3 regions of the Cohnella herbarum genome follow, and region 2 is predicted to be linked to each of the others. Evidence: riboswitches for the same ligand, from Rfam matches in the RefSeq annotation. Region 2 holds a riboswitch; each other region holds the start of a gene.
What was found. A riboswitch is a leader RNA that binds a small molecule or an ion and turns the genes downstream of it on or off. The one in region 2 is predicted to bind cyclic di-AMP.
Positions count from the first base shown of each region.

Region 1 (7,947 bases), 2.6 Mb from region 2:
CCACAAGCCGCCGGTATGGCTGGAAGACGGGGACGTGACGGAAGCATACGTGCAAGGAATCGGCACTTTACGCAACCGTTACGTAAGGGAGTCTTGACGTCGAATCCGCAAGCTTAAGCGACAGGGGGGATGGAGAATTGACCGGATTTCGTTTCAGAATCGGCTATAAAATATCGATCGGTTATATCGTGCTGCTGATCTTTCTGGCCGCGTCGCTGTTCATCGTCTCCGGCACGATTAAGTCGCTACAGGGAGAGCTCGATTCCATCGTCAACCGGGATCTGAAAATTCACGAAACGACGCATACGCTCGACAAATACGCATCGACGATGGAATCGGCTTTATATCGCGCGATCATGACCGGCCAAAAGGCGGATCTTGACCTCTACGAGGGGGAGAAAGCGAAGTGGAAGCAGGGATACGAGACGCTGAAGGAGCTGTTCAACGGAAATGCCGAACAAACGAGCCGACTGGTTGGCGTTCTGGGAGCAATGGATCGCTGGTTCGCGGTTTCCGACAAAGCTTCGGCGACGCTGTCCTACGACAAAGATGCCGCAAAGGCCGTTCAATACTTCGCGGACGATCCCGGCAAGAAGGCGATGACCGGCATGAAGGAACAGCTCTCCCGGCTGCGGCAATCCGAGAAGTACGTAACGGAAAAACGCATCTCCAGCCTGATCGACACCAATGACGGCTTGCGATCGTTGTTATATGCCATGGCGGCCGTGCTCGCTGTTCTGACGATCGCTTTCTCCTGGATCGTTTCCCGCAACATTACCCGGAATTTGAAGCGAGTGACGTCCGCTATCGCCGATATTGCCCGATCGGGCGGAGACTTGACCCGGCGCATTCAAGTGAAGGCGACGGATGAAACTTGGGAGTTGGGGCAAGAGACGAATAAGCTGCTAGCCTCCATGCAGACGATGATGCGTCAGATTCAGGAACAGGCGGCACGCTTGTCCGCCGTCTCCAGACGAATCGGCGAAGGCTCAGCGGGCACGGTCGAGATTAACGGCCAAGTGAGCGAAGCCGTTCGCAGGGTTGCGGTCGGGGCAGAAAATCAGGTCGCACAGACGGAGGAAATATCCGCGATCATGCAGGAGAACCTGGGCGGCCTGGATTTGGTCGCCAAGGGGACGCGGCAGGCGGCGGAACTGGCCAAGACGACGCAGGCGGCCGCGGACAGCGGCAGTCGCAATTTGGACAAGACGCAAGAAGAAGTCGCGAAGATCGACCGGGCGTTCACGAATATCCAGCAAAGCGTTACCCAACTGTCGGAGCAGTCGAGCCAAATTCTCGGCATCGTCGGGTATATGAGCGATATTTCCACGAAGACCAATCTGCTCTCGCTCAACGCGACGATCGAAGCGGCGCGCGCGGGCGAATACGGGCGGGGATTCGGGGTCGTCGCCGCCGAAATCCGCAAGCTGGCCGATCAAACGGCGCAATCCGCCGGCAGCATCGAATCGACGCTCAAGCGGATGAACCAGGACGTCGAGACGATCGTCGAGCTGATCGCCGACAGCTCTAAAACCGTCTATGAAGGAACGTCGGCCATTCGCGAAGCGGAGTCGAACATCAGGCAGATCGTCGATAATGTCGACGATCTGACTTCCCAAGTGATCGAAGCGGCTTCTTCCATAGGCCAGATCGCGGCGGGCAGCGGCAGCGTTGTCCGTTCGGCCGAAGAGATCAGCCGCGTGACGGAGGAAACATCTGCTTTCACCGAGCAGATGTCGGCTATGGTGCAGGAACAGACCGCCGTATTGAATGAGTTCGCCCAAACGTCGCAGCAGCTTCTGGAGGTGTCGGATTCGCTGAAAGCGGCGGTCGGCCACTTTAAGGTAGACGGGGAAAGCGCTAAGGATCCAACGTCGCCAGCGAAGCATTGATGCCGAGCGTTACCGAACATTATCCGTCGTTACCCTTACTTAAAAAAAGGGCATCTCGCAAGCCATTAGCCTGGCTAGCGAGATGCCCTTTTTATTCCGTTCACTCGGAAGCTTTCGGCTCCTCGACTTCGGGCGGTTCATATAGCCCAGTCCGCGCCTTGAACCATCGGAACAAGTGAGTGGCGATGACCTTAATGATCGCATAACCGGGAACCGCGAGAATAATGCCGATGATACCGAACAAATTCCCAGCGGCGATGATTACGAATATGATGGTGATCGGATGAACGTGCATCGTCTTTCCCATAATTTGCGGAGAGATGAATTTTCCTTCGATAAGCTGGACGATCGTCCAGACGATGACCATTTTCAACAACATGAACGGCGAAGTCATCATCGCCACGATCAGGGCTGGGGTAATGGCGATGACCGGTCCTAAATAAGGGACGATACTCGTGCAAGCGGCAATGACCGCAAGAACGAGCGAATAGTCCAAGCCGATAATCAGATAACCGATGTAGAGCAGAACGCCGATGCACAAGCTAACGACGATCTGTCCGCGTATGTAAGAGCTGATCTGTTGGTTCATCTCGAGCATAACGCCGAACGAACGCTGACGTAAGGAAGTCGGCAGAAAGCTGAGCACGAATGGAGACAGTTTCTTGCGGTCCTTCAATAGATAGAACAGTATGAACGGCACGGTGATGATGGCAAGCACAGTTTCCGTAATGCGGCCGACAAGATTCCCGATCCCGGACCATGCATTGTTCAACACCTCGGAGGCGCGACCCGAGAAATCGTTCACCAGCTTGCTGGAATCGATGCCGAGCGTATCCTGCAATTCGTTGAAGTATTCGTTCCCGATCAATTCCTCGAACTTCAGCTTCGCGTCCTGGCTATAATTCGGGAACTGTACGATCAAGCTCGTGATTTGCTCGCTTAGCAACGGAACGACCTTCATGACGACGAGCGTTAGGATGGTAATAATGACAAGGTACAAGACGATAATGGAATACACTCGTTTAATTTTACGAAGCTCGAGGTAATCCACGATCGGGTTAAGCAAGTAATAAGCGACTCCGGTCAGAAGAAAAGGAAGGAAGACCGTCTCGAAGATGACGATAAACGGATGAAATACGTACGAGATTTTGTCGAGTACGAGTATATTCAGGCTGATTAACAGTACGACGACAAGGAACAGGATTACTTTTTGGTTCATCAGCATCCATTTGATGCGATCAGACCATTTCCGCGCAGGTTGCATATGTGCCTTCCTCCTCTAATACTTCTTATTTTAATCGACTTTAGACCCTAAGAACAACTTGGCTTGGATCGGATATTCCCGAGGTTTACCACGTATTGACATCTCTTGGAGAATCCTCTATAGTAACCCTAAGCTTAGTTTCCGGCATTAGGCCGGAGAGCGGGGGAACCAGTTTTCTGGGGCGAATCATTCTACGCGAATGTAGGGAACCATCTATCCCGAGTCCGTCAGCTAACCTCGTCAGCTTTGGATGGGTCGGATTGTCGTGCGCAGATAAACTGCTCATTCTTTTGACCCGAACAAGGGTCTTTTTTGTTTTCTTTAGGCCCGGTATGCAGAAGGGATGGTCTTCTGGCATCGGGTCTATTTATTTTGAAACGAAGGGGGGATAGCAGGGGCTTGGAATGGATTCGTTCTCGAATTCGACCGAATATACCTTGAGGAGGAATATGCAATGCCGCAACCCAAGTATATTACCGATATCGGAAAAATCACTCACATCCCCGAGCAACAACGTGAGCAATTAAAATCGATCACCGATAAATTCGTCTTTCGCGTGAATGAGTACTATTTGAAACTGATCGATTGGAACGATCCGGACGACCCCATCCGCAAGCTCGTCATTCCCAATGAAGGGGAACTGCTGGAGTACGGAAGATGGGATGCCTCGGATGAAGACACTAACTACGTTGTGAAGGGCTGTCAACATAAGTACAGTTCGACCGCGCTGCTCATCGTCTCCGAAGTGTGCGGGGCGTATTGCCGATATTGTTTCCGCAAACGGTTGTTCCGCAACGACGTCAAGGAAGCGACCTCGGATATCGAGCCGGGACTGCAGTATATCGCGGAGCACCCGGAGATCAGCAACGTCCTCCTGACCGGAGGGGATAGCTTGATTCTTGCCACCTCTAAACTGCGCGCAATTTTGCATAGATTAAGGGAAATCGAACACGTTCAGATTATACGGCTAGGCTCCAAAATTCCGGTGTTCAACCCTATGCGTATCTATGAGGACGAGCTATTGCTCGAAGCTATACGCGAGTTCTCCAGCGCGAACAAGAGAATCTACGTCATGGCCCATATTAACCATCCAAGAGAGATTACGCCCGAAGCCGTTCGCGGGTTTCAAGCTTTACATGATGCAGGCGCGATCGTCGTGAACCAGACCCCGATTCTGAAAGGAATCAACGATGACGCGCAAGTGCTTGGCGAGCTTCTGGATAGATTGTCGTGGGCGGGAGTAACTCCTTATTATTTCTTCATTAACCGTCCAGTCGCGGGTAACGTAGACTTCGTGCTTCCGCTTGCCGAAGTATACGATCTCGTAGAGAAGGCTAAAGCCCGGACGTCCGGGTTGGGGAAAAGAGTGCGACTGTCGATGAGCCATACCTCGGGTAAAATCGAAATTCTGGCCATCGAGAACGGAAAAGCTTATTTGAAATACCACCAATCCCGCGACGGGCATTACGGTCGCTTCATGATCTTGGATTGCCCGGACGATGCCGCGTGGTTCGACGATCTGCCCGGCAGCGAGCAATACTGGAGCAAGCCTAACAAGAAGACGGATGCGGTCGTCTCGGTGAATGAGATGCCGGAACATCCTCAGCTTAGGGCTAATAAAATGATTATGGTTAAATAGGTACGAATAGACAGACCGTTTCGTTAGCCAAGTTAAGGCTTTCGGGACGGTCTTATCTATCCGGGTACGTACGTATTATCTACAAACATGTTAATGGGGGGGGGAAATGGGAGTGCCGCCGGAAGTGAATGCTTTTTCTTGGATTTTTTTCATATTCATGTGTTTATGGACCGGAATTGCATTGTTTGCAACGATAAATCCTTATTACTTCTGGAAGTTAGCTCAAAGCTGGAAAGCTTTAAGAGAACCGCCAAGGGCCTATTTTGTTTTTCAAAGGATCATTTCAGGGGTGTTTGCGCTTATTGGCTTATCGATTTTGTTGCTGCCGCATTTACTGCGCTAGTTGTTATAACGCAGTTTCTAGTATTTTTGTTGTAGTAAGATCCGTATTCGTTTAAGACTAGACGAAATCCCGGATCAAGTCGCTCATTATGACAAATATTCCCTTAATACTCGCCGACCGTTTGACATGCTTCTCGGAGTCTAGTAGGTACACTCTATTTATCCTAGGTTTTGGAGGAATAAATAGAGATGTCCCGAGGAAAAAAGACTTTCATCCTAGCACTATTAATCGTTTGTATGTACCAGGGAATCGCGCAAGCCGAAAGTCGTTACTCCTCGCAATGGAATAAGAAGCCTACAATCTCGCAAGCGTTTCCCGCCGTTTATACCGAAGTCGAGGGGATTTTGACCTTTCGAGGGAATAAGGAGAGAAGCGCTCCTTCCTTCGGCACGACGGAGATGAAGCGATTTAGCCCGAAGATCGTCTGGGAGAAAAAAACCAAGTCGAGCTCTTGGGGAGGCGGAGCGGGTTGGACGGGTCAGCCGGCCATCGTGAAATGGACTCCGGAAGTATTGCGCACGATGAACGTCAAAGAGAAGTTTCTCTCGCAACCTGATTTTACCGAAGTGATCTACGCGTCTCTCGACGGGTATGTCTATTTCATGGAGTTGAAGACCGGCGAGGAGACGCGCAGTCCAATCAAGATCGGCAATCCGATCAAAGGCAGCGTGTCGGTGGACGCAAGAGGTTACCCGCTCCTCTATGTCGGGGAGGGCATTCCCGAGAACGGCACGATCGGATTTAATCTGTTCAGCTTAACCGATCAGAAGAGATTGCTGCGCGTAAACGGCAAAGACCCGTTCGCCTACCGCACATGGGGAGCGTTCGATAGCTCGGCGATGTTCAATCGGCTGGACGATACACTTATCGTCGGCGGCGAGAACGGACTGGTCTACCATCTGAAGCTGAATACCGTTTTCGATCCGGCGAAAAAGAAAATATCCATCGATCCGATAATCAATAAATACAGATACAAGATTTCAGGCAATAATCATCAAGGTATCGAAAATTCGATCGCCATTCACGATAACCTGGCATATTTCGCGGATAATGGCGGCAGCGTGCAAGCGCTGAACTTAAATACTTACGAATCGGAATGGTCGCTTCCTCCCATCGATGACACCGATGCTACGATCGTGCTTGAAACGGAGAAGGGCATTCCTTATCTCTATACCGGTACCGAAGTGGACAAGCAAGGAAGGAAAGGAAATTCCTACCTCAGGAAGATCAACGGTTTAACGGGAGAGACGGTCTGGCAGAGCAAATACGCGAGTTTCTCGGTGCTCGGCGATCATCCGATTAACGGCGGATTACTGGCGACGCCCGTATTGGGGAAAAAGGAAATTTCCAACCTCGTGATCTTCACGATCGCCCGGTACGGGACGTTCAGCGGAGGATTAATGGTGGCTTTGGACAAGGCTACGGGGTTAGAGAAATGGAAGCTGCCGATGGCGAATTACGCCTGGTCTTCACCGGTGGACGTATACGATAAATCGGGGAAAGCGTATCTGATTCAAGCGGATTCCATCGGCAATATTTCCGTCATCTCAGCCAGCAACGGCAAAGTCGTCGGAAAATTAAGTATCGGTACGAACATCGAGTCATCGCCTGCCGTCTTCAACGATTATGCCGTCGTTGCTTCTCGCGGGGGCAAAATATACGGAATCAAGCTGGAGTAAGCAACGCACGGGTTCACACGGAGATTAGTCTAAAAAAGCTTATTTCTTGGATTTAGCGATTACGTCAACAATGCGCCATGGCTGCTGCGGAGTTTCCCGTTTGAATTGAAACGTATAGGTAGTTGCGCGATCCGAATGACCTTTGACGTGGAATTTGATCGGGAGTTTCATTTCCGCGACTAAGTCGGTTTCGGAGAATTTCGGGGTTATGCGTTTTTTGCCGGTCGGTAGATCAATGCGAATGGACTCGAGGGTATCTATCTTTGCGATGAAATACGACAATCGATCGCTTTCCACGTCTTGTGCAATAAGGGTTAGCATGTCCTTATCCTTCTGGTACATCGCTTCCACGAAGCTTTCCGCCAACAGATCCGGGGCAGCCGATTCGACGTACCGCTTAAGCTCGCCCGCAGCCTTATGCACCATCAATTGATGCGCGGGATCGGGAGTTTTGGATTTGTGCGAAGTACTGTCTTGGAAGTGGACGCAGAAGTGGCCCGAGAAGCCGTTATCGGGGATGCCGTCTCCGCCGTGAGGCATACCGTTCATCGAGGCCGCAATCCGTATTCGTCCGGTTTGAACAAGGACCGCTTTGCGCTTCCAGCTCCATTTTCCATCGTATATTTGCTTCATGATTTTCGAATCTTCTTTCGATATCGGCTGGACGTCCGCATGGCTGCTTCCCGCCCGTCGCTGTACGCGAAAAGTAAGTCCCGATTCCAATTCCGTTATAGAGAAGATGCTCTTGCGGCCGACGATTCGTTCTGCTTCCTCCCAGCTCATTAATTTGCCGTAATGGGATTGACGCACAATCTCGCCGTAATGCAATAGCGAACTCGTCACCTCGGAGGGAAGAACAAGCAACTGCGAGCTCGCGGTTTCCCACAATCGGCCGGAACGATCCAAACGATAGTGAGTCGTCTGATGACCGTTCGTGAATTGAACTTCGATATCCGCGAACAAGGAAGCCTCCTCGGTGGCTTCTTTTTTGGCTTTTATTATGCTTTTGATTATTTTCGCATTAACGATATCCAGCTTGCTGTACATCAAGGCATTGGAACTGGAACGAACGGTCATCGTCAATTCGGAGGCAGGGGCAGGGGGATTAGCGGCAGCTAAAGCTGACGATC
Region 1 covers NZ_CP051680.1:1,806,754-1,814,700, reverse strand. The annotation lists gene HH215_RS07985 (fumarylacetoacetate hydrolase family protein) at 1-97, shown strand, start outside; gene HH215_RS07980 (methyl-accepting chemotaxis protein) at 138-1,892, shown strand; gene HH215_RS07975 (AI-2E family transporter) at 1,993-3,156, opposite strand; cyclic di-AMP (ydaO/yuaA leader) riboswitch at 3,278-3,417, shown strand; gene HH215_RS07970 (KamA family radical SAM protein) at 3,611-4,795, shown strand; gene HH215_RS07965 (DUF6199 family natural product biosynthesis protein) at 4,908-5,138, shown strand; gene HH215_RS07960 (PQQ-binding-like beta-propeller repeat protein) at 5,327-6,817, shown strand; gene HH215_RS07955 (hypothetical protein) at 6,857-7,947, opposite strand, start outside.
Region 1: it holds a riboswitch for cyclic di-AMP, as region 2 does, so the genes downstream of both, HH215_RS07970 (KamA family radical SAM protein) here and HH215_RS31825 (C40 family peptidase) in region 2, are expected to answer to the same signal.

Region 2 (7,947 bases):
AAGATCAAACCGCTGATCGCGATGCCGAACACTCCGCCTAACTCGCGAGTGGCGTTACCCATTCCGCTCGCTTCACCCGCGGCGTCTTCCGGGACGGAAGAGATCAATCCATGGGAGAGCGGAGTGAAGCTGAGTCCCATTCCGGTACCCGCCAGCATCATTGGAGCCAGAAGATAGACGAACGGGAAATCGAATCCTTGGGATTGGATGATCAGCGCGAACCACGCCAGCGCCGCCGCTTGGAACAGAAGTCCGAAGAGCAATACGGTTCTATTCCCGAATCGGCTAATGGCAAGCCCTGCCAACGGAGCGGCGATCATCGTCATCGTCGTCCAAGCCATTTCCTTGATTCCCGCGCCGAGCGGGGTGTTGCCTTGCGCTTGTTGGAGGAACAAGGTTAGCAGGAAGATGGCGCCGAAAACGCCGGCGTTCATCCAGAAACCCGCGAACGTATAGAAGGTATACGCTTTGCTGCGGAATAGATCGAAGCGCACGAACGGGTTTGCGCGTGTTCTTTCCCAGAAATAGAATAGAACAAGAAGCAAGGCTCCAAGACCGATTGAACCATACACGATCGGCGTTCCCCATCCTTCGGAATTTCCCCGTTCCAAGCCGAATATAATCCCGAATAGACCGGCGGTCAACAGCAACACGCCTAACGGGTCGAGTGGTTTGCGGACTCCTTTGGACTCCTCAAGCCATTTCAACCCAAGCACGAAAGCGATAATCCCGACAGGAACGTTCACGTAGAAAATGACTTGCCACGGAGCGCCCTCCATAATTAATCCTCCGACGAGCGGTCCGATGCTCAGGCCAAGCCCGGAGATTCCCGACCATAATCCGATGGCCGCGGCTCGTTTCTCGGGAGGAAAAGCCTTGTTGACCAGGGTCAAGCTTAGCGGAACGATCGCGGCCCCTCCGACGCCTTGCAGGGCTCTGGAAAGAATCAATCCGATCGAACTGTCGCTGAGACCCGAGAGCAGGGAGCCGAGGGTAAAGATGACTACGCCGCCCAAGAACACTTTTTTTCTGCCGATCGAATCTCCAAGCACGCTAAACGGGATAAGCAGCACGGCGAAGGCGAGCGTGTAGGCGTTCATGAACCATTCCAGATCTGAAAGCGTAGCGCCAAGGTCCTTCTGAATCGAGGGAAGCGCGACTCCAAGTACCAAATTATCGAGCATTGCCATGAATAAGGCGATGCAGGTGACGAATAATAGTCGTACGCGGGCGGGGGTGAACATGGTTTATCTCTCCTCTATATAACTTTATTTATCAATAAATAAATTAAAGCCAACACTCAACCACGATTACTCGTGGTCGCACCAGGGGGATAGCTTCGGCATCTCAAGTACCTCCGATAGCGTAATGATTAAACCGGCGGAAATAAAAGAGCTGGCTTCGTGACCGGGATTCGGAACTTGAGCTTTCTCGAACCGTGCTGAGATATTGTCGTAGATCAAGGAGTATTTTTCCTTGGCGAAACTTCTGATCGACGGCTCTGGAGTCGTGAAGCATTGCATCAGCAGCAACATCTCGTTTCTGTGGGTTTCCAGCAAGAGGTGGAACGCTTGACCCATCTGATCGCTTAGGTGCTCAGGCGGCGCTTGCACGACCGAGAAGGCGTTCACCATTCTTTCGTAAGCCCGTTCCAATACGGCGAGGTAGAGCTGCTCCTTCGATTTGAAGAAATGAAATACGTAAGGCTGCGTTACGCCAACGTCTTCGGCTACGTGAGCCGTCGTTGTTTTGTAGTAGCCCTGAGAGGCGAATAAGGCTGCCGCGCTGTTCATGATCTGATCTTTCCGGCTTGCTGCGACTTCCTCTTTAGGACTCATCTTAGTTTCTTCTCCTTTCATTATGGACTCGCAGGTCTTCAAGTACCGCTGAATTCCGGTTCTCTGCAACCGACGACGGATGTGTTGTGTTGTTTGCGTGATTTGATTTATTAATCAATAAATAACATACGGAAAAGGGTGAAGTCAATGGTTTTCAACCAAATTATTGCAGATAAGTCAGGCGAAAATGGTTATTCGAAAAAAACGAAAAAAACCATTTTCAAATGCTTGACTTCATTTGCGAACCATGATAAATTATTACTTGTCGCTTTTGAAAAACAATTTTCCCTGATAGCTCAGTTGGTAGAGCACTCGACTGTTAATCGAGTTGTCACAGGTTCGAGTCCTGTTCGGGGAGCCATGGGGAGATACCCAAGTGGCTATAAGGGGCTCCTCTGCTAAGGGAGTAGACGTGTCATGCGTGCGAGGGTTCGAATCCCTCTCTCCCCGCCACCCATGTTCATTCAATAAGACGACTTGAAAGAGTCCACGGCTTAATGCCGGAGGGCTCTTTTTGATTTTAATCGCCAACCGCCAACCGCCAACCGCCAACCGCCAACCGCCAACCGCCAACCGCCAACCGCCAACCGCCAACCGCCAACCGCCAACCGCCAACCGCCAACCGCCAACCGCCAACCGCCAACCGCCAACCGCCAACCGCCAACCGCCAACCGCCAACCGCCAACCGCCAACCGCCAACCGCCAACCAACATCACCCTTTATCCGTCATCAATAACGGAATTCTCTTCCACTATGACACTCTCTTTCTAGCGCGATGTATTGTTTAACGGAACGAATTTCCGTTATTCTCTCAGGAGGTACAACAATATAATGCATTTTCGAATAATAACGGAAAAGCCTTCCGCTAACACATGAAAAAACGGACCCTACAATGCATATAACGGATCGGAATTCCGCTATCGATACACAAACACAACAACTTCGACTTCTAATGACAAAGGAGAAATATTGCGACAGTTTGAGAGGTGTTAAGACGACATCGCTGAGCTGGGAGCTGCGCACGGCGCGAAGCGGCGATAAATGTTCGACTAGGTTGTAAGAGAGAGTGGGGACACGGATTTGCGATTAAGGCGATACGAAGGTGTTATTTGATAGGTACATGAGAGTACGGAGGGAATAGGGTGATGCAGTAACGTTATTCCGGCAGAAGAGTGTAAAATTCGATGACTGGGCTAACAATAAGGTGATGCCAGGGTGTTATGCGCTGTGTGACGCGAGGATAAGGCAGCCATAAGATGATGGCTTAACGTTATTTCTGCAAGCCTTCGACACTGTTCATTTTCAATATCGCATCGAATTATGGGTGACCGAATCCACACCGATTGTGCCCAATATCTGAAGAATAACTCGTCTCAAAACTTGTCCGAAAAAAATGCCGAAAAAATGCTTGCACTCGCCATCCGATTCGGATATAATCATATTTGTCGTCTGAAACGGGTAACGCGAAATTACGAAATCGCAGACCGGAAATGGCCCCTTGGTCAAGCGGTTAAGACACCTCCCTTTCACGGAGGTAACAGGGGTTCGAATCCCCTAGGGGTCACCATGCGAGCCATTAGCTCAGTTGGTAGAGCACCTGACTTTTAATCAGGGTGTCGAAGGTTCGAGTCCTTCATGGCTCACCATTTATTTGCTCCGTAAGGCGTAAGCCGAATCGGGCGACAATTCAATAGTATGCGGTCGTGGCGGAATGGCAGACGCACCAGCTTGAGGGGCTGGCGGGAGCAATCTCGTGGAGGTTCGAGTCCTCTCGACCGCACCATACTTAATAAGTTCGAATCCCTGGTTGCCCGGGGATTTTTTTATTGTTCTTTTTCGGTATCGGAAAATAACGAGGGGTTCTTGCTTGGGCGGATATTAGATATTGCTACCAACTTCCTCTCCATACGTATTGTAGAGAAAAACGACGAGAGGTGGACGGGTGAGTGATGGCGAAAAGTAAAATAAAGACGACTATTCTAGCATTGCTTCTTCTGCTTCTCCTTGCGGCATGCGGCAATGCGGCCCCGACGGTGGAAGAAGCGCGAAGCGAATTGGAAACGGCGCTCGGCGAAATGAGAGATTGGGCAGGCCGGCAAGTGGACTCTTTGGACGGAGTGAACGAACGCGTCGCGGCATCAACCAAAGATATCGTTTCCTTATTCGGAGAATTGGACTATAAGCTGTCGTTCCGCGAAAATGGCATCGGGTTCACCAATTCGAACGGAGTCGAGGGAGTCGTCGGGATTCAAGGCAACCGGCTTGTGCTCGATGTAACGTACCCGGGCGGCAATGCAGAAGCCGTACACGCGGTTAACCGAGTCTTGACCGTGTTCTCCGGTAATAGCTGGGCAGAGGATCGGCTAACGGCGATTACGAACGGGAACGAGCCTCAAACGGTTCAACTGGATAACGGTTGGATCGAGACGGATGGGGAACTCGTCTATGTACACTTGGAAAACGCCATATTCTAAATAAGCGCACGCAACGATCTTTTCTCGGGATTGCACCGGGGAAGGATCGTTTTTTGCTTCAATAGGTTAGGTTTTTAGGAGTAGATGGAAAAGGAAGAATCGTCCTCATTGTCGAAAAGAAAGGTAGAAGTAAGAGTCAACCTAGAGGGGCGGCGCGGGGTTATGACGAAGAAACTGCATTACCTCGATCCTTCCGAGACGCTGGAGGACTTGCAGGAGTTTTATTTTCCGCCGTACATTACTTTAGCCCACATGTTCCACGCGCCGGAGGAGTGGTCGCTGAAACCGAGGGTCTTAAAGCAATATCAGCTTCAATACGTGGTGGAAGGTTATGCGGAGTACGTCATTGGCGGAATCCGGTATCATACGTCCAAGGGGGATTTGCTGTTCCAAGGCCCGGGAGAGGCGCATTACGTGAATACCGTTCCGGGGAAGCCGTATGTGTGCGTTTCGATTGTTTTTCATTTCGGGAGCGCGGAATTTCCGTTGCAGGATCTACTCGCGTTCGGCAGATCGGAAGCGGAGACTCCCCACGACATGGGGAATTATTCGGATCACTCGCTGGAAAATCGCCTATCGGAGCTCGTTCATTATTATCGTCAGCCGGGAACGTTGGCTAAGGTGAGATGTCAGCAGCTGCTCATGGGAATATTGCTCGCTTTATCCGAGGCGCGCCGCTCCAACGAGGCTGCTTCGGCGGTCAAAGAGTCTTCAGGAAGCGCCAAGCTCGTGCTCATCCGCAACTACATCGACAGTCGCCTGAGAAGCGGTTTCCGACATGAAGAATTAGAGCGACTGACCGGTTGGAGCCGTAATTACGTTATTACTCAGTTTAAGCAAGCCTTCGGCATGTCGCCGCTTCAATATTTGGTATGGATACGGCTGGAGAAGGCGAAGGGTCTGGCTCTCCAATCGGGGATGTCGTTTAGCGAGATCGCATCGGAAGTGGGGTATTCGGATATTCACGCGTTCGGGAAAATGTTCAAGCGGAAGACGGGGATGAACTTGAGCCAATTCGTCGCGACTTTGTATCGGGACACGCCTGACAGATAAGCGATCCGGTCCTCTATTCGTCCTCGCATTTACGGTGTAATTGGATCCGTAACGTATGAGAGGATTCTAATCTTTGGGAAGCAGGATTTACCGCATTTTTTTTGAATTTATATTACATAATGTAATTTAATATCTATTTATGCCGAATTCTCGATTGGAGAAACGGGAGAACCAAGTTGGGTGAATTAATCCTGCTGTCAAGGGATTATAGGGAACCTTCAACCGAACCCTTAAGCTAACCTCGTAGGCACCGAAGGAGAGTAGCAACATTGAAGAAGTTTGTCTTATCGTTGTTTAGCTTCGTCTTGGTTATTGCTTTTAGCGGGGGAAGCGTTTTCGCATCGCAGAACGATTTGAACAAAGCAATAGATGAAGTCGTAGGAACTCCTTACAAATGGGGGGGAACGACGACTAGCGGATTCGATTGCTCGGGATTTATTTTGTACATTTTTAATCAATATGAGACGAAGCTGCCTAGAACGTCTAGTTCCCAATCCAAAATCGGAGAGAAAGTCGAGAAAGACGATCTTCGTCTTGGGGACCTCGTATTTTTCAACACGAGCGGCAAAGGGGTTTCTCATGCGGGAATATATGTAGGCGACGGACAATTCGCCCACTCGTCGAGCAGCAAAGGCGTGCGGATTAGTAAGTTGTCGGATAAATACTACGCTAAGAGATATGTAACGGCTAGAAGAGTCGTCTCCGGCGAGAACTACGCGGATATGATCAATGAGGGTCACGAGAGCGAAGATGATTCTCAAGTGTTGGAAGAGTAGGCTGCGCGAGCGAAGTGATAAAACAATAATCACCCAACCACCCAATCCCCAGCAGAAGGGGATTGGGTGGTTTTTTTGGTTTTTAAATTATTGGCGACAACTCGAGAAAAAGATAGTTCTATCGCGATGTATTTCGTAACATCACCTAATTGGATTGAGAAAGGGAAATATTTACGCTGATATAGCAAGCTACCTTAAAAGGGGAAGGAGAAGAACGAGGAAGGAAAGCAAGCGAAAACCAAATTCGAGGAGGAAGGATTATGAGAAAAAAGCCTTTCGTTCAATTGCTTGCCTTAGCATTGCTATTCGTTGCAATCTTCCCGGCCGGCGGAGCAACGGTATCGGCGGATGAACCGCTGAACGTCTTCGTATTACCCATTCAAGGACAGACGGAGGTTTCCATTGAGAACGTACAGACCAAGTACCCTGATGTCGCATGGAGCACTTTGGATCGGCTCTATATTCCAGCCGGTAAATACAGGTATATCACGATCCGGAATTTGCCGCAGCGAAGCGCCAGTGATCCGTTAGTCATCACAAATTACGGAGGGCAGGTCCTCATTAACGAACAGGAGAGGCCGATGAATCAACGCCATGGTTATTCGCTGTGGCTTAGCGGTGGATCGAATTGGGTTCTGACCGGAGAATACGATCCGGTTCAACAGACGGGGCATCCGAGTTACGTTGGACATAAGAACGGAGGATACGGGGACTCGGAGGGCAGATATGGGATCGAAGTGACTCACACGAGGGATAGCGCCCTCAAGGTCGACAGCGCAACCGGCTTCGAGCTCTCGTATGTAGAGGTCGGGCATGCCGGATTTGCCGGACTCTTGATTAAGTCCGATAATCAGCCGCTTGCTAATATGGATGACGTTAAAATCCATGATCTGTACATTCACGATAACGAATCGGAAGGCGCGTATATCGGCAATACGAGCAAGGACTCGAACGCGCAGCACAAGTTTACGAATCTCCAATTCTATAATAACCGGATCGTCCGTTCCGGCACGGAAGGGCTGCAGCTTAGTCATTTAGGCGACGGGGCGGAAATCCATCACAACGTTATCCTGTTCAGCGCCCTCGACTGGAAGGATCCTTTCCAAATCTGGCAGGACGGAGCGTTCCAACTAACGGCCAGGGATGGCGATATCGACATCCATCATAATATCGTGATCGGAAGCGGCGGCGACCTGTTCAACGTGCATTTCCTTGCTAGGACGGCATCGCCCGGAAGCGAAATTCCCGCCCAAGGAGAAGTCTACGTTCACGATAACTACTTCTCTCATAGCAGAAGCTTTTTCTCCTATCTTAATAATCCAACTCCCCAGCAGAATACGACTTCCGGTTTACGGCTCGAGAATAACTTCATTAGCGGAATCCAGTTCCAGGCTAATGAAGTGAAGCTGACGGAGACGGATACGAATAAGTTGATCAACGCTCTCGCGCCGTCAAATCCGATCTCCATCAACGACAACGTGTACGAGGGAACCCGGACATTCATCGGCCCGTTGAACGCAGCTAACGGAGATCTGAACAACTATCACGCTTCAGGCAACGCGAACGCCGACGTCACCGACGTAGAATTCAGGGATCCGACCTTCTCTTCCGACTTCGATTACTCCTTGTTGGAGAGATGGACCTATAAATCTACCGCTTATAATGCCTTATATAATTTAACGCCGCCGAACGAGATCGCGATCACCTATAATGCCGGCGATTACGTCGTTCATGAGGGGAAAATGTATCAAAGTATCCAGACCCATGTCGCAACGGAAGCCAATGCGCCCGGTAACGCCTCGTATT
Region 2 covers NZ_CP051680.1:7,566,723-7,574,669, forward strand. The annotation lists gene HH215_RS31775 (MFS transporter) at 1-1,244, opposite strand, end outside; gene HH215_RS31780 (TetR/AcrR family transcriptional regulator) at 1,311-1,838, opposite strand; tRNA gene HH215_RS31785 (tRNA-Asn) at 2,124-2,199, shown strand; tRNA gene HH215_RS31790 (tRNA-Ser) at 2,201-2,291, shown strand; gene HH215_RS31795 (hypothetical protein) at 2,359-2,544, opposite strand; tRNA gene HH215_RS31800 (tRNA-Glu) at 3,331-3,405, shown strand; tRNA gene HH215_RS31805 (tRNA-Lys) at 3,409-3,484, shown strand; tRNA gene HH215_RS31810 (tRNA-Leu) at 3,536-3,621, shown strand; gene HH215_RS31815 (hypothetical protein) at 3,785-4,312, shown strand; gene HH215_RS31820 (helix-turn-helix domain-containing protein) at 4,475-5,365, shown strand; cyclic di-AMP (ydaO/yuaA leader) riboswitch at 5,496-5,631, shown strand; gene HH215_RS31825 (C40 family peptidase) at 5,635-6,141, shown strand; gene HH215_RS31830 (discoidin domain-containing protein) at 6,402-7,947, shown strand, end outside.

Region 3 (7,947 bases), 2.1 Mb from region 2:
CGGAGTCGGCTTTTGATCTCAAAGCAGCCAAGCAAAAACACACGCGATTTTATGCTTTCCGAAATGCTCGAAGAGACCGTCTAGGCAACGGCCCTTCGAATTTATTAGAGCATACCGCTTCGGGTCAACGCCTCGCATACGGTTGCGAATTCTTGCAACGACAACGTCTCCGCGCGGCGCTCCGGTTGTATGCCGTTAGCCAGCAACATTTCCGACAGCTCTGCTTTGCGTTCTTTCCCCGATAACGAGGACAAGTTATTCGCAAGCGTCTTACGCCGCTGGGAAAACGCGGTCTGAACGACATGGAAAAACTTCGCTTCATCGGGAACGCTGACGGCCAGCTCCTGACGTCGTTTCAGCTTGATGACCGCCGATTCCACATTAGGGGCGGGGATAAACGCTTTGCCGGGCACGATGCAGACGAGCTCGGGCTCGCAGTAGTATTGCACGGCGATGCTCAGGCTTCCGAATTCTTTGCCCCCCGGCTTAGCCGCCATTCTCTCCGCGACTTCCTTCTGCACCATAACGACGATGTTCTCCAGAGGCAACCGTTCTTCCAGCAACTTCATAATGATCGGCGTCGTTACGTAATACGGAAGATTCGCTACTACGCTCACGCCGGCTAAGCCTGAGAATTGCTCCTCCCAGAGCTTCCGCAGATCGGTCTTAAGAATATCACTGTGAACGATGTTTACGTTCGCGTAGGGGGACATAACGTCTTCCAGGATCGGGATGAGACGCCTATCGATTTCCACCGACGCGACTTTGCCCGCCGCCTTGGCGAGTCTTTCCGTAAGTGATCCTATCCCGGGGCCAACTTCAAGCGCTCCGCGGGTCTCGTCCAAGCCCGCAGCGGCAATGATCTGATCCAACACGTCCGCGTTGATCAGGAAGTTCTGCCCTAGGCTCTTCTTGAAAGTAAAGCCGTGCTTGCGAATGATATCGCGGGTACGGCTGGATGTCGCGATTTCTTTTAACATGTCCTTGGAAGACGTTGCCGCAGACGAGCCCGACTTAGCTTCCGCTCCCTCCGGCTTTTGAGAATATTGATAAGGCTTCGTATGGGGACCATACTTTTTGCCGCCGTTATTTGCTCCGCCATTCTTTGGGCCGCTTTTTGTTCCGCCGCTCTTCCCTCCGGAACTTTTTACGCCCCCGTTTTTATCCATCGTTTTTTTCATATTCGGCTATAACCCTTCCCGCTCCAGTTGTTCCAATGCGGTTAGAAACTCGACTCGCGTAATTCGGAACATGAGACACCTTTTGTAAAATTGCTTGCCGTTCGCGTACCCGATCCCTAACAGCTCTCCCATTCGCTCTCTGCGGCGCGCAGACGAGGCGTGCACGATGAGCCCCGTATCGAGCAGATCGCTCCACTCGATCTCTCCAAGCTCCCCAGAATCGCCTTCAGGGCTTCGGACGCCTTCCAGCGCTCTGCGAATCGCCTCGTCGGAAGCATGCTCGACTCCGATTCCTCGCCGGCCTCTCGCTTCGTCCTTCGTCAGGAAGGCATGCTTGCAGCCCGGCACCCTTTCGGTCACGATCTTGCGAATGCGTTCTCCCGGAGCATCCGGATCCGTTAGAACGATAACCCCTCTGCGGGACTGTGCAAGCTCGATGCGCTTCAGCACGTCTTCCCCGATCGCGGAACCGCCCGTCTCGATCGTGTCCGCGCCTACGGCTCTCTGGACGGCCGTCGTGTCGTCCTTCCCTTCAACGACAATCATTTCTCGAATCATAACATTTCATTCCGCCTTTACAAAGCTATTCCTACAAGCGTATACGAGATTCCCGGCGACGGCAAGTCATCATGCGGATTCGTAGCAAACCGCTATAAAACAAAAATCGGGAGAAAGCCTCGCGGCTTCTTCCCGATTCACGACTTGCTATTGTTACGCGTAGGCCACTCATTCTCGTAACGATTAATCCGCGGAAGGTTTGACCGGACCGATCACGTATACCTTGTATCCGCGTTTCATGCCGAACTTGTTCGCTCGCGATTCGCTCTCGTAATAAACGTCGATCTTCTTCCCTTTGACCGCGCCGCCCGTATCTTCGGCTCTTCTGAATCCAATGCCTTCGATATAGACCCACCAACCGATAGGGATGACCTTAGGGTCGACGGCAATCGTACGCCCTTCTCGAACGACGGCACCGGAAGATGTGACTCCGTAACCGTGATCGCCCTCCGATTTACCGGTAGAGGCAAATCCGGCCGAATAGGCGGTCAGCGTTACATTGTTAAGCAGCCGCTTAACTTTTACGCTTTGGCCGTTTAACTTAACGACTCTCGCTTCGGCGGAAGTCGGCGGACCGCTATAAGAGAGAGTCGCCACCTCGGGCTTCTTCTTCGTGCCGATAGCGACGATTTTCTGAACGGCTGGTTGGGCAACGGTTTTCTCGATCATTTCCTGACTGACGAGCTTACCATCCTCGTAAACTTTCTCCGTCTTGAAGACGACGAGCCCTTTTTTCCCCGCATTAACAACCTTCAGCTTGCCTTCTTCCAGCTCTTCGTTCTTTTTCTGTACGACCTTAAAGTCGATTGGGTACTTGGTCTCTACGACTTCTTTACGAACCCTAACTACCGATACGGTCATCCCCTCTTTCAAGGGACTGCCCAGGGCCGGCGTAATCCGGTCCTCGTCGGACAGTTTAATCGCTAACGAACTTATGACTCCCCCAACCGTATCTTCGGTCGTGTAGGTAACTTTCTGATTTCCGTCCGCTCTGACCGTCACTCCTACAGCCCGATCGATAACGAGCTGGCCGCCCTCTTCAAGAGAATCGGTAAGCGATAGGGAAAGGCGATCATGCGGGCCAACGTGAATACCCTGTTCTTCGATAAAACCGAGTACGTTAGGAGACTGGGTTTCGAACATTTTAGATATTCCGTTGTCGATGAACGTAATGTTCTTAGTGGCTGCTTTCTGCAACAACGACATGAACATGATGGTGATGGCAAAAACGAGAATTGCGCCTAGTAGGGCTGCGCGCAAATGCTCATGCTTCCATCGCAGTGCGAAAAGCTTGCCGGTCGGTCGTGGAACATGGGTTTCCTCAGTAGGAATAACGCCCATATCTCGCTCCTCCTTCATAGCCCCGCCGTCGACTGTGATGCATGATACTTGTCTGACGCGACTAATCCAAAATGGTTATCGACGCTCGCCGATCCGTCCGTTACTGCGAAATTCCGGACGTTTGTTAAAGCGCCGCCTTATCCAGTAATGCACGCTCCAAAGCTTGGTACAAGCTTTTACAATTCTTTTTTTCAACACAAAAAGCCATCGAGACAGAGGACCTGTTCGTGGCTTCCGCATGTAGAAGAGTTAAAAGAATTGTCGCGGCACGAGGTTGACCTCTCTCTATCACGCTTGCGGGGTTAGCTGTCGGGTTCGGGCGAAAGAGAGTTGCCCTATTTGCTCCTTGGCATGACGAGTTACTCAGATAGAGTCGCGTCTCTGCCACTTGCAAAATTCACCCCAAGATTGCTCGGACCGCTGCGGACGTTTAATTGCCTAAACGCCGTTGCGTTGGGTCCCCCACTCTCCCGTTCGGGAGATTAAGCGCACTGGAAAAGGAATGTCATATTCGAACTTCTGTTGATGATAATAACCTCTAGTCGCCAAAGGTGTAAAGATGATGCAACGGACGAATTTGCTCGTTTTCACGGAAAAACGACCGGATCTATTCGATTATCCCAAGCAAAAGCCAGTTTTTTCTTCAAACCGAGCCGTTTTTCTTCCAAATCTTCCGTTTATCTCGTTATGCCCAAACAGCGGCGCCCATTTTCACTGGTAATATGTGCCATCTCATCCACTGAAATCCCTTTAATCTCCGCCGCGGTCTCCGCGACGAGACGAACGTAAGCCGACTCGTTCCGCTTCCCTCGGTGAGGGTGCGGAGCTAAATAAGGAGCATCCGTTTCGAGCAATAATCGATCGAGCGGAACACGTTCCAACACCTCTTTCGGCACTCTCGCGTTCTTAAAAGTAACCGGACCTCCGAATGAAATATAGAAGTTCATATCGAGGCATTTTCGGGCCGTTTCCCAGCTTCCGGAGAAGCAGTGCATAATTCCGCCGACTTCTTCCGCTTTCTCTTCTTTAAGTAATCTAACGATATCTTCGTGAGCATCGCGATTGTGGATGACGATCGGTTTGTTCAGACGTTTAGCCAACCGAATTTGCTCCCGGAATACGGTATGTTGGATTTCTTTCGGGGACGTATCCCAATAGTAATCAAGCCCGATCTCGCCGATGGCCACGACTTTTGGGTGGCTGCACAGCCGTTCGATCCAGGCCAAATCCTCCTCCAACTTCATATCTATAGCATCTGTCGGATGCCACCCTACGACCGCGTAGATAAAGGGATATTTCTCGGCTAACGCCATAGTCGTGGGAATCGTTTCCCGATTAAAACCGATGTTCACGATCGTATCTATCCCTGCCTCAAGGGCGCGGGCGATGACCTCTTCGCGATCGTTGTCGAACTTGGGAGAATCTAGGTGGGCATGGGTGTCGATAAGCATGTCGGAATTTGTCCCCCTTCTATAAATGTAGCTTCATCCAACCTTCTCGGTGCTGAAAACCTGACTTTTTGAACGTTCATTTGAAGATGTAATTCAAAAAATCGGCTTTTGATCACGAAGTTCCTTCTATTATATAGACAGTTTTTTGCGCGTCTCCGGACTTAACTTATGAGCGTGCGGGAGCACCTTCTCCAAGGGAAAGTAAATGTAGTATTTCCCGCGATGAAGACCGGCAATTGACTGAATAATATCCGACTTTACCGAGATCTCCGTTAATTGCTCTTGCTCGTCGAGCAGAAGAATCGGAGGCTTTTCTTTGCCGTCGGGCAATGCGCCCGGTTTATAGACGTCGTACGGCGAATCCATCGGAGTATCGACTTCCATATGATAGTCCGGATGAAGACCGATCCGCTCCCATTCTTGTCGAACTTCCTCGAGCCATAGCTTGTCCTCTTGCTCCAGCGGCGCGTACTTATACAACTGACGATTCAAGAACCGTCGGCACAGATCCGACAAGAGCTCGTCCTTCTCCTCCGTCCACTGGCCGAACGTCGTCTGCACCAATGCTTCGTCCAACTTCAAATATTGGCGCAGCGTGATCGTACCTTCCAGTAGCTCCCGAATCGGCGGAAGCATGAACGCGAATTCGTATTCCTCTTTATGAAGCTCGCCGGCTCTGCGGAAGATTTGCCTCAGCACAATTTCCGAACTCCGCGTCACCGGGTGAAAATAAACTTGCCAGTACATCTGGTATCGGGACATCAAGTAGTCTTCGACCGCGTGCATTCCGCTTTCTTTCACCACGATCTTTCCTTTATAAGGACGCAACACCCGAAGAATCCGATCCAAGTCGAACGTTCCGTAGTTCACTCCCGTAAAAAATGCATCCCGCAGCAAATAATCCATTCGATCCGCATCGAGTTGGCTGGATACTAAGCTAACGACGATCGGTTTCTCGTACTTCTTACGAATGACGGAAGCTACCTTAGCGGGAAATTGCGGATCCACCTCGCGCAGAACCCGGTTCACGCCGGTGTCTCCCAATATCACTTCGCAAGTAAATTCTTCATGGTCGGTACGAAAGATTTGTTCCAGCGAATGCGAAAAAGGTCCATGTCCGACATCGTGCAACAAGGAAGCGCAAAGACTGAGTAATTTTTCCTCTTGCGGCCAATCGTCGTATCCATTACGCTCAAATTGAGAAATAATTTTCCTTGTTATTTCATAAACGCCCAAGGAATGGGAAAACCTGCTGTGCTCCGCTCCATGGAAAGTAAGATAGGAGGTGCCTAATTGGCGTATTCTTCTGAGTCGCTGGAACTCGGGTGTATTAATGAGTTTCCAGATGGTCAGATCCTGCACGTAAATAGAATGATGAACAGGATCCTTGAAAACCTTCTCTTCTTGCAATTTCGCGAGCATGGACATCACCTCTTTTTTGTCACTTTTCGACAAACAACTGCTTTACTTATCGTTTTATGTCGAACGATGTCGAATAACGTTTTCCTTAAACATTCTTTAGTAGACAATGCCCTTTGTTCTCGAAATTGCCTTATTTGAAAGGATTCTCAGCAACTTTTCAGCAGAAATGCGACTTCTTCCCTAGCAATACAGGTTGACTTTTTTGGGAAAGGTTGGTACGATAGAGATCGGAAAAAAGAGAACTTTGTCGAATGCTGGCGAACACGGACATGCTCAGCAATTGATGGTCCGTTTGTTATTATTTTAACCTTTTGAGAGGGGTATTACCAAATGATGAAATCTACTGGTATCGTACGGAAAGTCGATGAGTTGGGCCGGGTGGTTATTCCAATCGAATTGCGCCGCACGTTAGGCATCGGAGAGAAAGATGCTCTTGAGATTTATGTGGACGGAGAGCGCATCATGTTGAAGAAATACGAGCCTGCTTGTATCTTCTGCGGTAATGCGGAGAACGTTACATATTTCAAAGGCAAAATTGTTTGCAGAGAATGTTTGAAGGATTTACCTTCACCTGTGACAAATTAAAGAAAATAGTTTATAATGAAAATTGTATTCTAATAATTGTTAATTCCAACCTTTTTATACTCCTTGCACCCCTCCCGATATCGATCTCGGGAGGCTTTTTTTTGTCTCGGTATCCGACAGGTTCTATTGTTCGTTTGTCTCTAGCAAGGCTTGATAGACATCGCGTCTGGATAACCCTCGATCCGTGGCCGCAAGCTTCATGGCTTCCTTGCGATTCGATTGCAGGGATTCGTAGTGAGCCACATGCTGCGCCAGCGTTAATGATGACCACCATTGACCGCCATTCGCATCTCCGGAAGCTCCTGTCCCTGTCCCTGTCCCTGTCCCCGCCGTCGAACTCGTACCTTCTATAATAATGCAACATTCCCCGAGCGGAGGAATCTGCTCGAGATGCTCGAGGCATGCGGCAACCGTTCCCCGGATCGCTTCCTCGTGGCGCTTGGTCAACTCTCGAACGATCGCCGCTTTACGCCCGCTCCAACGTTCCGCAATGACGAGCAACGATTTCTTCACCCTATGAGGGGATTCGTAGAAGATTAAAGTTCCGCTCTCTCCCTCCAGACCATCGAGGAGCTTGTTTAAGCCCTTGCGCTCACGCGGCGGGAAACCTACGAACAAGAACCTGTCGGTCGGCAGACCGGAGATGACGAGCGCGGACAGCGCCGCATTAGCTCCCGGAATCGGAACGACCGGTATGCCTGCCCCCACCGCATCCCTGACAAGCTCGGCTCCCGGGTCGGAGATAGCGGGAATTCCAGCATCGCTAACCAGGGCAATATGTTGACCCTCCATCAGCAATCGGATAAGCTCGGGTCCGCTGGCTTCCCGATTGTGCTCATGATAACTAACGAGCCTATTCTGAATATCGAAGTGAGTAAGCAGCTTCCGCGTTTGACGGGTATCTTCCGCCGCGATCAGTTGAACTTCCTTCAGCGTTCGGATAGCGCGGAACGTAATATCCTCCAAATTACCGATCGGCGTAGCGACCAAATACAAGGTTCCGGGAGTTTCCCGAACGGCAAAGCTTCGCTGGACGGAAGCCTGCTCGGTGCCCGGAATCATTTCACGATCCTCTCTAATCATCCTCAGCCTCCTTCCTAACTTCGTTTGTTTTGGTTATCGGGGCTCGTCCGTTCTGCCGCTTGAAATCGGGCAGCTCGGCGGCTTGTCCGTAGAATACCGCAAGTAGCTCCGGGGTATACTCTCCGTCTTCCTCGTAGACGACCAAAGGCGGCAATAACCGTACTTCCGGTTTGCCGTCTCGCGTTCCTTCTATTAAGATCATGTTCGCTTCCGCCTCCTTGCGAGGATGAACGAACCGGATTCTCTTCGGCTCCAGCCGATACCGTCGCATAAGGTCGATGATGTCGACCATTCTGCTCGGACGATGTACCATCGAGACTCGCCCG
Region 3 covers NZ_CP051680.1:5,460,788-5,468,734, reverse strand. The annotation lists gene rsmA (16S rRNA (adenine(1518)-N(6)/adenine(1519)-N(6))-dimethyltransferase RsmA) at 105-980, opposite strand; gene rnmV (ribonuclease M5) at 1,188-1,739, opposite strand; gene HH215_RS23305 (resuscitation-promoting factor) at 1,923-3,080, opposite strand; cyclic di-AMP (ydaO/yuaA leader) riboswitch at 3,357-3,579, opposite strand; gene HH215_RS23300 (TatD family hydrolase) at 3,758-4,531, opposite strand; gene HH215_RS23295 (HD domain-containing protein) at 4,661-5,953, opposite strand; gene HH215_RS23290 (AbrB/MazE/SpoVT family DNA-binding domain-containing protein) at 6,284-6,538, shown strand; gene rsmI (16S rRNA (cytidine(1402)-2'-O)-methyltransferase) at 6,662-7,621, opposite strand; gene HH215_RS23280 (tRNA1(Val) (adenine(37)-N6)-methyltransferase) at 7,614-7,947, opposite strand, start outside.
Region 3: it holds a riboswitch for cyclic di-AMP, as region 2 does, so the genes downstream of both, HH215_RS23305 (resuscitation-promoting factor) here and HH215_RS31825 (C40 family peptidase) in region 2, are expected to answer to the same signal.